DNA from 2 places in the Alloalcanivorax sp. genome. Region 1 is predicted to be linked to the other one. Evidence: predicted binding sites of a transcription regulator. Region 1 holds the regulator's gene; the other holds the start of a gene.
The links. Region 1 encodes LexA, which represses DNA repair genes until DNA is damaged. Its sites were predicted from a motif close to TACTGTNTANNTANACAGTA; they were not measured.
Positions count from the first base shown of each region.

Region 2: uvrA (excinuclease ABC subunit UvrA) is a predicted target of LexA. The motif match lies at 2,397-2,416, and genes of this name have one in related genera.

Region 1 is NZ_CAXPXK010000045.1:972-5,166, forward strand. Features, by position in the region: partial or broken gene topA (type I DNA topoisomerase) at 1-477, opposite strand, end outside; gene ACEQZD_RS05835 (universal stress protein) at 800-1,252, shown strand; gene ACEQZD_RS05840 (cyclic nucleotide-binding domain-containing protein) at 1,457-2,116, opposite strand; gene lexA (transcriptional repressor LexA) at 2,287-2,901, shown strand; gene ACEQZD_RS05850 (DUF1499 domain-containing protein) at 2,891-3,403, shown strand; gene ACEQZD_RS05855 (TatD family hydrolase) at 3,409-4,195, shown strand, end outside.
Region 2 is NZ_CAXPXK010000048.1:18,418-22,612, reverse strand. Features, by position in the region: gene ACEQZD_RS06230 (MFS transporter) at 25-1,401, opposite strand; gene ACEQZD_RS06225 (LuxR C-terminal-related transcriptional regulator) at 1,657-2,316, shown strand; gene uvrA (excinuclease ABC subunit UvrA) at 2,436-4,195, shown strand, end outside.

The DNA.
Region 1 (4,195 bases):
CTGGATCGCTTTCTTGGTGATCTCGTTGAACACCACCCGGTCGAAGCGCTGGTCGTCGCCGCCGATCACTTCCCGCAGGTGCCAGGCGATCGCCTCCCCTTCGCGGTCCAAGTCAGTGGCGAGGTAGATGCGGTCGGCGCTGCCGGCGAGCCGCTTGAGCTCGTCGATCACCTTTTCCTTGCCCGGCAGGATCTGATACTGCGCCTGCCAGCCGTGGTCCGGGTCCACGCCCATGCGGTTGATCAGCTGCGCGCGGGCCTTCTTCTTTTTATAGGCTTCACGCTCCTCCTTCGGCAGTGAGCGGGTATAGGCCGCTTCTTTGGCCCGCTCCTTGGGGGTACTGGTCTTGGCGCCGCCGCTTACCGGCAGGTCACGCACATGGCCGACACTGGATTTGACCACGAAATCATCGCCCAGATAGCGATTAATGGTCTTGGCCTTGGCCGGCGATTCCACGATTACAAGGGATTTACCCATTCGTTGCTCACCCGATCATGAGAAGCTGCGTCATAAGAAACCTCTGAGGCCTGACCGCCACGGCGGTGAAAATTCGCCGGGCAGGACACGCCTCAGAGGTCGGGCCGGGGCCTTTGCGGACCCCGGCGGGCGCCTATTTAGACAGCGCCGGTATCGTCCGGTCAAGCACCGGGGTCGCCGGCGACGCCGCCCGGAAGCCCTCCAGGCCGCGCCGGCCATGGCGTCGCGGCGCCTTTCACGGTGGGCTGGCAGAGCCCGCCGAGAAGGCTATACTCGGCGTGAAGGTACTGAAAACAACCTCTGCCGGTTAAGGGAGAACACCATGACCTCACCCTATCGAAAGGTACTGGTGGCGATTGATTGCAGCGACGAATCCGCCGAGGTTCTGTCCCGTGCGGCGGGGGTCCAGGAAGGCACCGACGGGGAATTACACCTGATCCACGTGATCGAACCGCTGGCGCTGGCCTACGGCGCCGACGTGCCGATGGACGTCACCGACCTGCAAAGCGGCCTGGTCAAGCAGGCCCGCGACACGGCGCTGGAATACGCCGGCCACTACCGGATTCCGGAAAGCCGCATCCATGTGGAACTGGGGTCGATCGAAAAAACCATCCTCGACAAGGCCGACGACATCGGCGCCGATCTGATCGTGGTCGGCAGCCACACCCGCAGCGGCCTCGCCCTGCTGCTCGGCTCCACCGCGCGCGGCCTGGTGCCCGGCGCCCACTGCGACGTGCTCGCCGTGAAAATGGACAAGCGCAAGAAGGAAAGCTAGCCGGATCGGAGCCTCTGAGGCTTCAGGGAGCCAAGCTTTGTGGGAGCGGGCCCTGTGGGAGCGGGCCTTGCCCGCGAAAGGGAGCAAAGCTCCCGGCAGGATCCCAGAGGCTCTTTTATGAAGCCGCCAACAAGGTCTCTGGTATCCTGCCGGGCGGCCTGGCGGCGCCCTTTCGCGGGCAAGGCCCGCTCCCACAGGGTGCCATTAGGTGAGTTGGGCGTTACCAGTGGCGCTGGGCGGCTTAGTGTTCCACCTGTAAAGCAGCCCGGCGAGTTCGCGGGCTTGCGTTTTGAGCGCGGCCAGCTCTTCGTCGCTGTCCCGGGGGCCGGTGAAGATCGGCACCTTACGCAGCGCCGCCACCAGCTCCTGGTCCGGCGCCTGCATCCGCTGCACTTCCACCGCCCAGCGGATCTGATGCACCAGCATATGGAAGAACGCCAGCCGGGTGGCCAGCGTGTAGGGCGAGTCGGGGCGGTCGAAATCGGTGAATTCCAGCTTCGCCATCACCGCCTCGCGGGCGGCGTCCGCCACGCGGATGGTGGCGCTGCGGGCGGTGCCCAGCAGCATGGACAGGGTGCCGAACACCTCGCCGGGGGACACGTAATACAGCACCGCCGAGGGTGCGCCGTCGGCGCTCTCGCCCTGCACCACCAGCTGGCCGCGCAGCAGAAAGTACAGTGACGATTCCACTTCCCCGGCGCGGATCACCCGGTCACCGGGCCCGGCCTCGATGATTTCCGTGCGCGCCAGAAGCAGCGCCCGCTGGTCCGCGTCGTCACGCGCCACCTCGTTGAAAAACGGCACGCCGGAAAGCAGTGCCTCCACCCGCGCGTGATCCGATTCCTGCCATTGGGCGTGCTTCATGTCTCCCCTCTTCCCCGTGTATGGCGGCCTCATCCTAGCCCGAACGTTTCCCGGATTGCCACCGCCGAACAGGCCCTGTTCACTCGTACGGTGCAAAAAACCACTGGACATATTACACTGTCCGTATTATCAGTGTACGTAACAGCGGAACCGTGCCCGAGGAGGCCGACATGAGCATCGCATTAACCGCACGCCAACAGCAGGTTCTCGATTGCATTCGTGCGTCCCAGATGGAGACCGGCATGGCCCCGACCCGGGCTGAAATCGCCGAACGCATGGGCTTTCAATCGAAGAACGCCGCGTCCGACCACCTGCGCGCCCTGGAGCGCAAGGGCTACATCCGCCTGCACGGCGACCGCTCGCGGGGCATCCAGCTTCTCGATCTGGCCCTGGAGATGGGCGATGAGGTGCCGGTGGTGGGCAAGGTCGCCGCCGGTACCCCGATCGAGGCGATCGAAAACGTGGAGCGCACCGTGCCGGTGCCCCAGGGGCTGTTTCGCCAGCGCCCCACCTATCTTCTCAAGGTCCAGGGCGATAGCATGATCGAAGCCGGCATTTTCGACGGTGACCTGATCGCGGTTCGCAAAAGCCAGACCGCCCGGTCCGGCGAGATCGTGGTGGCGCGCATTGACGATGAAGTCACGGTGAAAACCCTTAAACTGAACCGCTCCAGCGCCACGCTGCTGCCGGCCAACGACGCCTACGCGCCGATCCGCGTGGCCGCCGACGAGCTGATGATCGAGGGTATTTTCGTGGGTCTGATCCGTGATCCCAATGCGCATTGACACCGTTAACCGCCTTCTGGCGACCCTGTTGCTGGGCATCGCTCTGGCCGCCTGCCAGGGCAACGCCGGCGCCGGCGACGACGCCAGTAACGAGAGTAGTGAGAGACAGAACCGTATGTCGGACACCCGTTTGCTAGCCCCCTGCCCGTCCGCGCCGAACTGCGTGTCGAGCCTTGCCGAGGACGAACGCCACCGGGTGGCGCCGCTGCCCGGCGCCGGCAACCGCGCCGACAGCCTGGCGATGCTGGAAGAGGTGCTCGACACCCTGCCCAGGGTGGCCTACGAGCGGATCGGTCCGGCCCGCATTCAGGCCCGCTTCACCAGCCGGATTCTGCGGTTCGTTGATGATGTGACCCTGTACGTGCACGACGACGGTCTGATCGACGTGCGCTCCGCCTCGCGCATAGGTTACTGGGACCTGGGCGCCAACCGGCGCCGGGTGGAAGACCTGCGCGAGCGCCTCAACGCGCGCCTTGGACAACCCCAGCCCAGCCACGGATGAGCGGCATGCCGGAGCACGGCCCGCGCTGGGCGGACATCGGCGTCAATCTTGGCGACAAGCAGTTCGCCGAAGACAGTGAGCAGGTGCTGGCCCGCGCCGCCGACAGCGGCGTGGCCCTGATGTTGCTCACCGGCACCAGTGTGCCGGAGTCGGAAGCCGCCGTGGCGCTGTGCCGGCAATGGGCCGACGCCGGCCCGGCCCTGTTCGCCACCGCCGGCATTCACCCGCACAACGCCCGCTTTTTCGACGCCGAGGCCGGCCACGCGCTGGCCGGGCTGCTGGCGCACCCCGAGGTGGCGGCGGCCGGGGAGATGGGCCTGGACTTCAACCGCGACTTCTCGCCCCGGGACGACCAGGAAAGCGCCTTCGAGGCACAGCTGGCGCTGGCCGCCGAGGCCGGCAAGCCGGTGTTCCTGCATCAGCGCGACGCCCACCACCGTTTCCTGCCGATTCTGAAAGCCTGGCGGCACAAGCTGCCCGCCGCCGTGGTGCACTGCTTCACCGATCAGCGCGAGGCCCTGTTCGACTACCTGGATCTGGATTGCCACATCGGCATCACCGGCTGGGTGTGCGATGAGCGGCGCGGCTGCGCCCTGGCGGCGCTGGTGCCGGAGATTCCCGGCGACCGCCTGCTGCTGGAAACCGACGCGCCCTATCTGCTGCCCCGGGATCTGCCGGAGAAGCCACCGCGCAAGCGCCGCAATGAGCCCTGCTATCTGCCCTGGATCGGGCGGCGCGTCGCCGGTCTGCGCGGCGAGAGTGAAGCAGACTTGGCGGCGCGTACCTTTGCCA
Region 2 (4,195 bases), on a different contig from region 1:
CGGCGGCGGCGCCCGCCCAAACCGTCAGGCCCGCGGCTCCTGGACCTCGGCGCTGAGCGCCGTGAGCGCGTCCTCATCCAACAACTTATTGTCCACTTTCAGCAGCGCCAGGCGCTGTTCGGCGACCACCACCGCCTCCAATACGCCGGGCACCGAGCGCAACCGCGATGCCGCCTGATCCCAATCCTGGGCACTCGCCAGGCGAATCACGCGATTGTCGAGCTTGGGCAATTCGCCCATGCCGCGCAAGTACAGCAGCCAGCCCACGGCGATAACCGCGCTGCCCAGGAACACCGCTTCGGCGCCCACCCACTGATACAGGGCGCCGCCCAGCTGGCCGCCGATGAACACGCCCAGGAACTGGCTGGTGGAGTAAACGCCCATGGCGGTGCCGCGGGTGCCGGCGGGGGCGGCGCGGCCCACCAGCGAGGGCAGCAGCGCCTCGAGCAGATTGAAGGCCATGAAATAAACGAACAACGCCAGCACGAAGTGCCACAGTGTATTGCCGGCCAGCGCCAGCAGGATTTCAGCGACGATCAGCAGGCCCACGGCCACGCGCTTGATGGGCATGGCACCGCGACGCTCGGCGGCGATGATCAGAGGTACCATGGCCAGAAAGCCGCCCACCAGCACCACCAGATACAGCAGGCTGTGCTGTTCCAGCGACAGCCCGAGACGCTGCTTGAGCAGTTGCGGCAGCACCACGAACGACGCGGTCATGGTCATGTGCAGCACCAGGATGCCCACATCCAGGCGGCGCAGCACCGGATCGCCCAGCACGGTGCGGAAGCGCTGCGCGGCGGGCAGCGGTTCACTGCTGCGCACCCTGGGCGAGGGCACCCAGACCGCCACCAGCATCGCCGCCAGACCCAGCACCACGGTGAACCAGAACAGGCCGCTCAGCCCCAGCCAGCGGGCCAGCAGCGGCCCCAGGATCAGGGCGAGGATAAAGGAGGAGCCCACCGCCATGCCGATCAGCGCCATGGCGCGGGTGCGGCGCTGCTCGCTGACCACGTCGCCGATCAGCGCCATGATCACGCTGGCGATGGCCCCGGCGCCCTGCAGCGCCCGGCCCAGAATAACGCCGTGGATGCTGTCGCTGAGCGCCGCCACCGCCCCGCCGATGACGAACAGCAGCAGGCCGATCAGCAACAGAGGGCGGCGGCCGAAGCGGTCCGACAGCATGCCGAAGGGAATCTGCAGCAGGGCCTGCATCAGGCCGTAGGCGCCGATGGCGGTGCCGATCAGCAGCGGGGTGGCCCCGTCCAGTTCGGCGCCGTAGACGGCGAACACCGGCAGGAGCATGAACAGCCCGAACATGCGCAGGGCGAAAATCGCTGCCAGGGAGCCGGTGGTGGTCAATTCAGTGCGCCGCAGCGCGGCCCGGGAAGCGTCCGTCATGGTCCAACATCGGTGATACACAAAGGGACGGCGAGTGTACCAGATTCAATCCCGCGTCGGGTGATGATGGGCAGGTCGCCGCCGGAATCCGGGTCTAAGCCGTTCCGCCCAGTGGCCATCGGGCAGACGTTCCCCGCGACCGCCGTATAATGGTAAATTGAACCCCCGCCAATGCGATGATAAATTGGCCCCTTGAATCAGTTTTTTTTCGTATCCCCCTCGCGGGACACAACCTCCCGGTACACGGGACGCATCATGGACGAATTAATGGACACTCAAGAATCACAAAAGGTGTACGTGGTCGGCGGCCAGCATCTTCAGAACGCGCTGCTCACGGAGTTCCTCGACAAAGCGTCGATTACCGCCAGCGCGGTGAAGTCGGTGGACCAGGTCCACGAAGACGACCTGCGCGCCGTGGAGCAGAATCTGTTCCTGGTGGATTTCCATTCCGTGGATGTGAATGACGTCATCACTCGCCTGCTGGAAACGGACAAGCGTCTCGACAGCGAAATTCTGATCGGCGTGTTCAATGTCGACGACGACGATGACCTGTCGCGCCTGGCGGGCCTGCCGATGGTCAACGGCGGCTTTCAGCATGACTGCCCGCAGGGGCTGCTGACCAAGGGCATCAAGTCGATGTTCGAGGGCGAGCTGTGGTTCCCGCGCAAGGTGTTGCAGCAATACCTGGTGAAAAGCCGCGCCTTCAACAAGACCTTCGGCCGCAACGAGGTGAACCTTACCGACCGCGAGATCGAAGTGCTCAAGGTGATGGCCACCGGCGCCAAGAATTCGGAAATCGCCACGGTGCTCAACCTCAGCCCGCACACCATCAAGACTCACATCTACAACATCTTCAAGAAGATCAATGCCTCCAACCGCCTGCAGGCGGTGAACTGGGCGCAGGAAAACCTCTGATACCCCACCTGCCCGACGCCGGCAATCCGGCGTCAGGGCACCATCGTTCTTTCCCCCATCACGCTCTTTCCCCTATACTGCACTGTTCATTCTGACAGTAGCCAAGGGCACGCCATCTCATGGATACCATTCTGGTTCGGGGCGCTCGCACCCATAACCTGAAAAACGTGGACCTCGACATTCCCCGTGACAAGCTGGTGGTGATCACCGGACTTTCCGGGTCCGGGAAATCGTCGCTGGCGTTCGACACCCTCTACGCCGAAGGCCAGCGCCGTTACGTGGAGTCCCTGTCCACCTATGCCCGGCAATTCCTGTCGATGATGGAGAAGCCCGATGTGGACCACATCGAAGGGCTGAGCCCGGCGATCTCCATCGAGCAGAAATCCACCAGCCATAACCCGCGCTCCACGGTGGGCACCATCACCGAGATCTACGACTACCTGAGGTTGCTGTTCGCCCGGGTCGGCGAGCCGCGCTGCCCGCAGCACGAAGCCCCACTGGCCGCGCAGACCATCAGCCAGATGGTGGACCAGGTGCTGGCCATGGAAGAAGGCAGCAAGCTGATGCTGCTGGCCCCGGTGATCCGCGAGAAGAAAGGCGAGCACCTGCATCTGTTCGACGAGCTGCGCGCCCAGGGCTTTATCCGCGTCCGCGTGGACGGTCGTATCTACGACATGGACGACACCCCGGACCTGGACAAGAACAAGAAGCACACCATCGAAGTGGTGGTAGACCGCTTCAAGGTGCGCTCGGACCTGCAGAACCGGCTGGCGGAGTCCTTCGAGACCGCCCTCAACCTGGCCGACGATATCGCCATCATCGCCTCCATGGACGGCAAGCCCCTGGACGGTGACAGCGAGGAAATCACCTTCTCGGCGAAGTTCGCCTGCCCCCATTGCGGCTACTCGATTCCGGAGCTGGAGCCGCGCCTGTTCTCGTTCAACAACCCGGCGGGCGCCTGCCCCAGTTGCGACGGCCTGGGCGTGAAGCAGTTCTTCGACGAGGACAAGGTGATCACCAGCGAGGAGCTGTCCCTGGCGGAAGGCGCGATCCGCGGCTGGGACCGCCGCAATGTCTACTATTTCCAGATGCTCACCGCCCTGGCGCAGAGCCTGGATTTCGACATGGACGTGGCGTTCAAGGATCTGGACAAGACGGTGCGCCGCAAGATTCTCTACGGCACCGGCAAGGAGAGCGTGGAGTTCCGCTATCTGAACGACCGGGGCGACATCATCAAGCGCAACCACCCGTTCGAGGGCATCGTGCCCAATATGGAGCGGCGCTACCGGGAAACCGAGTCCGAGGCGGTGCGCGAGGATCTGGCCAGCTACCTGTCCACGTCCACCTGCCCCAGCTGCGACGGCTCCCGCCTGCGCGAGGCGGCCCGTAACGTCTTTATCGACAACACCACCCTGCCCGAGCTGGTGCGTCTGGCGGTGGGCAAGTCGTTCGACTATTTCGACAACCTGAAGCTGCCCGGCAACCGCGGCGAAATCGCCGAGAAGATTCTCAAGGAGATCCGCGACCGGCTGCAGTTTCTGGTCAATGTGGGTCTGGACTATCTGAACCTGGAGCGCAGCGCCGAGACCCTGTCCGGTGGCGAGGCCCAGCGCATCCGCCTGGCCAGCCAGATCGGCGCCGGCCTGGTGGGCGTCATGTACGTGCTCGACGAGCCTTCCATCGGTCTGCACCAGCGCGACAATGAGCGCCTGCTGTCCACCCTGACCCGCCTGCGGGACCTGGGCAATACGGTGCTGGTGGTGGAGCACGACGAGGACGCCATCCGCACCGCCGACCATGTCATCGACATCGGCCCGGGCGCCGGCGTGCACGGCGGCCGGGTGGTGGCCCAGGGCACCGCCGAGGAAGTGGCCGCCAA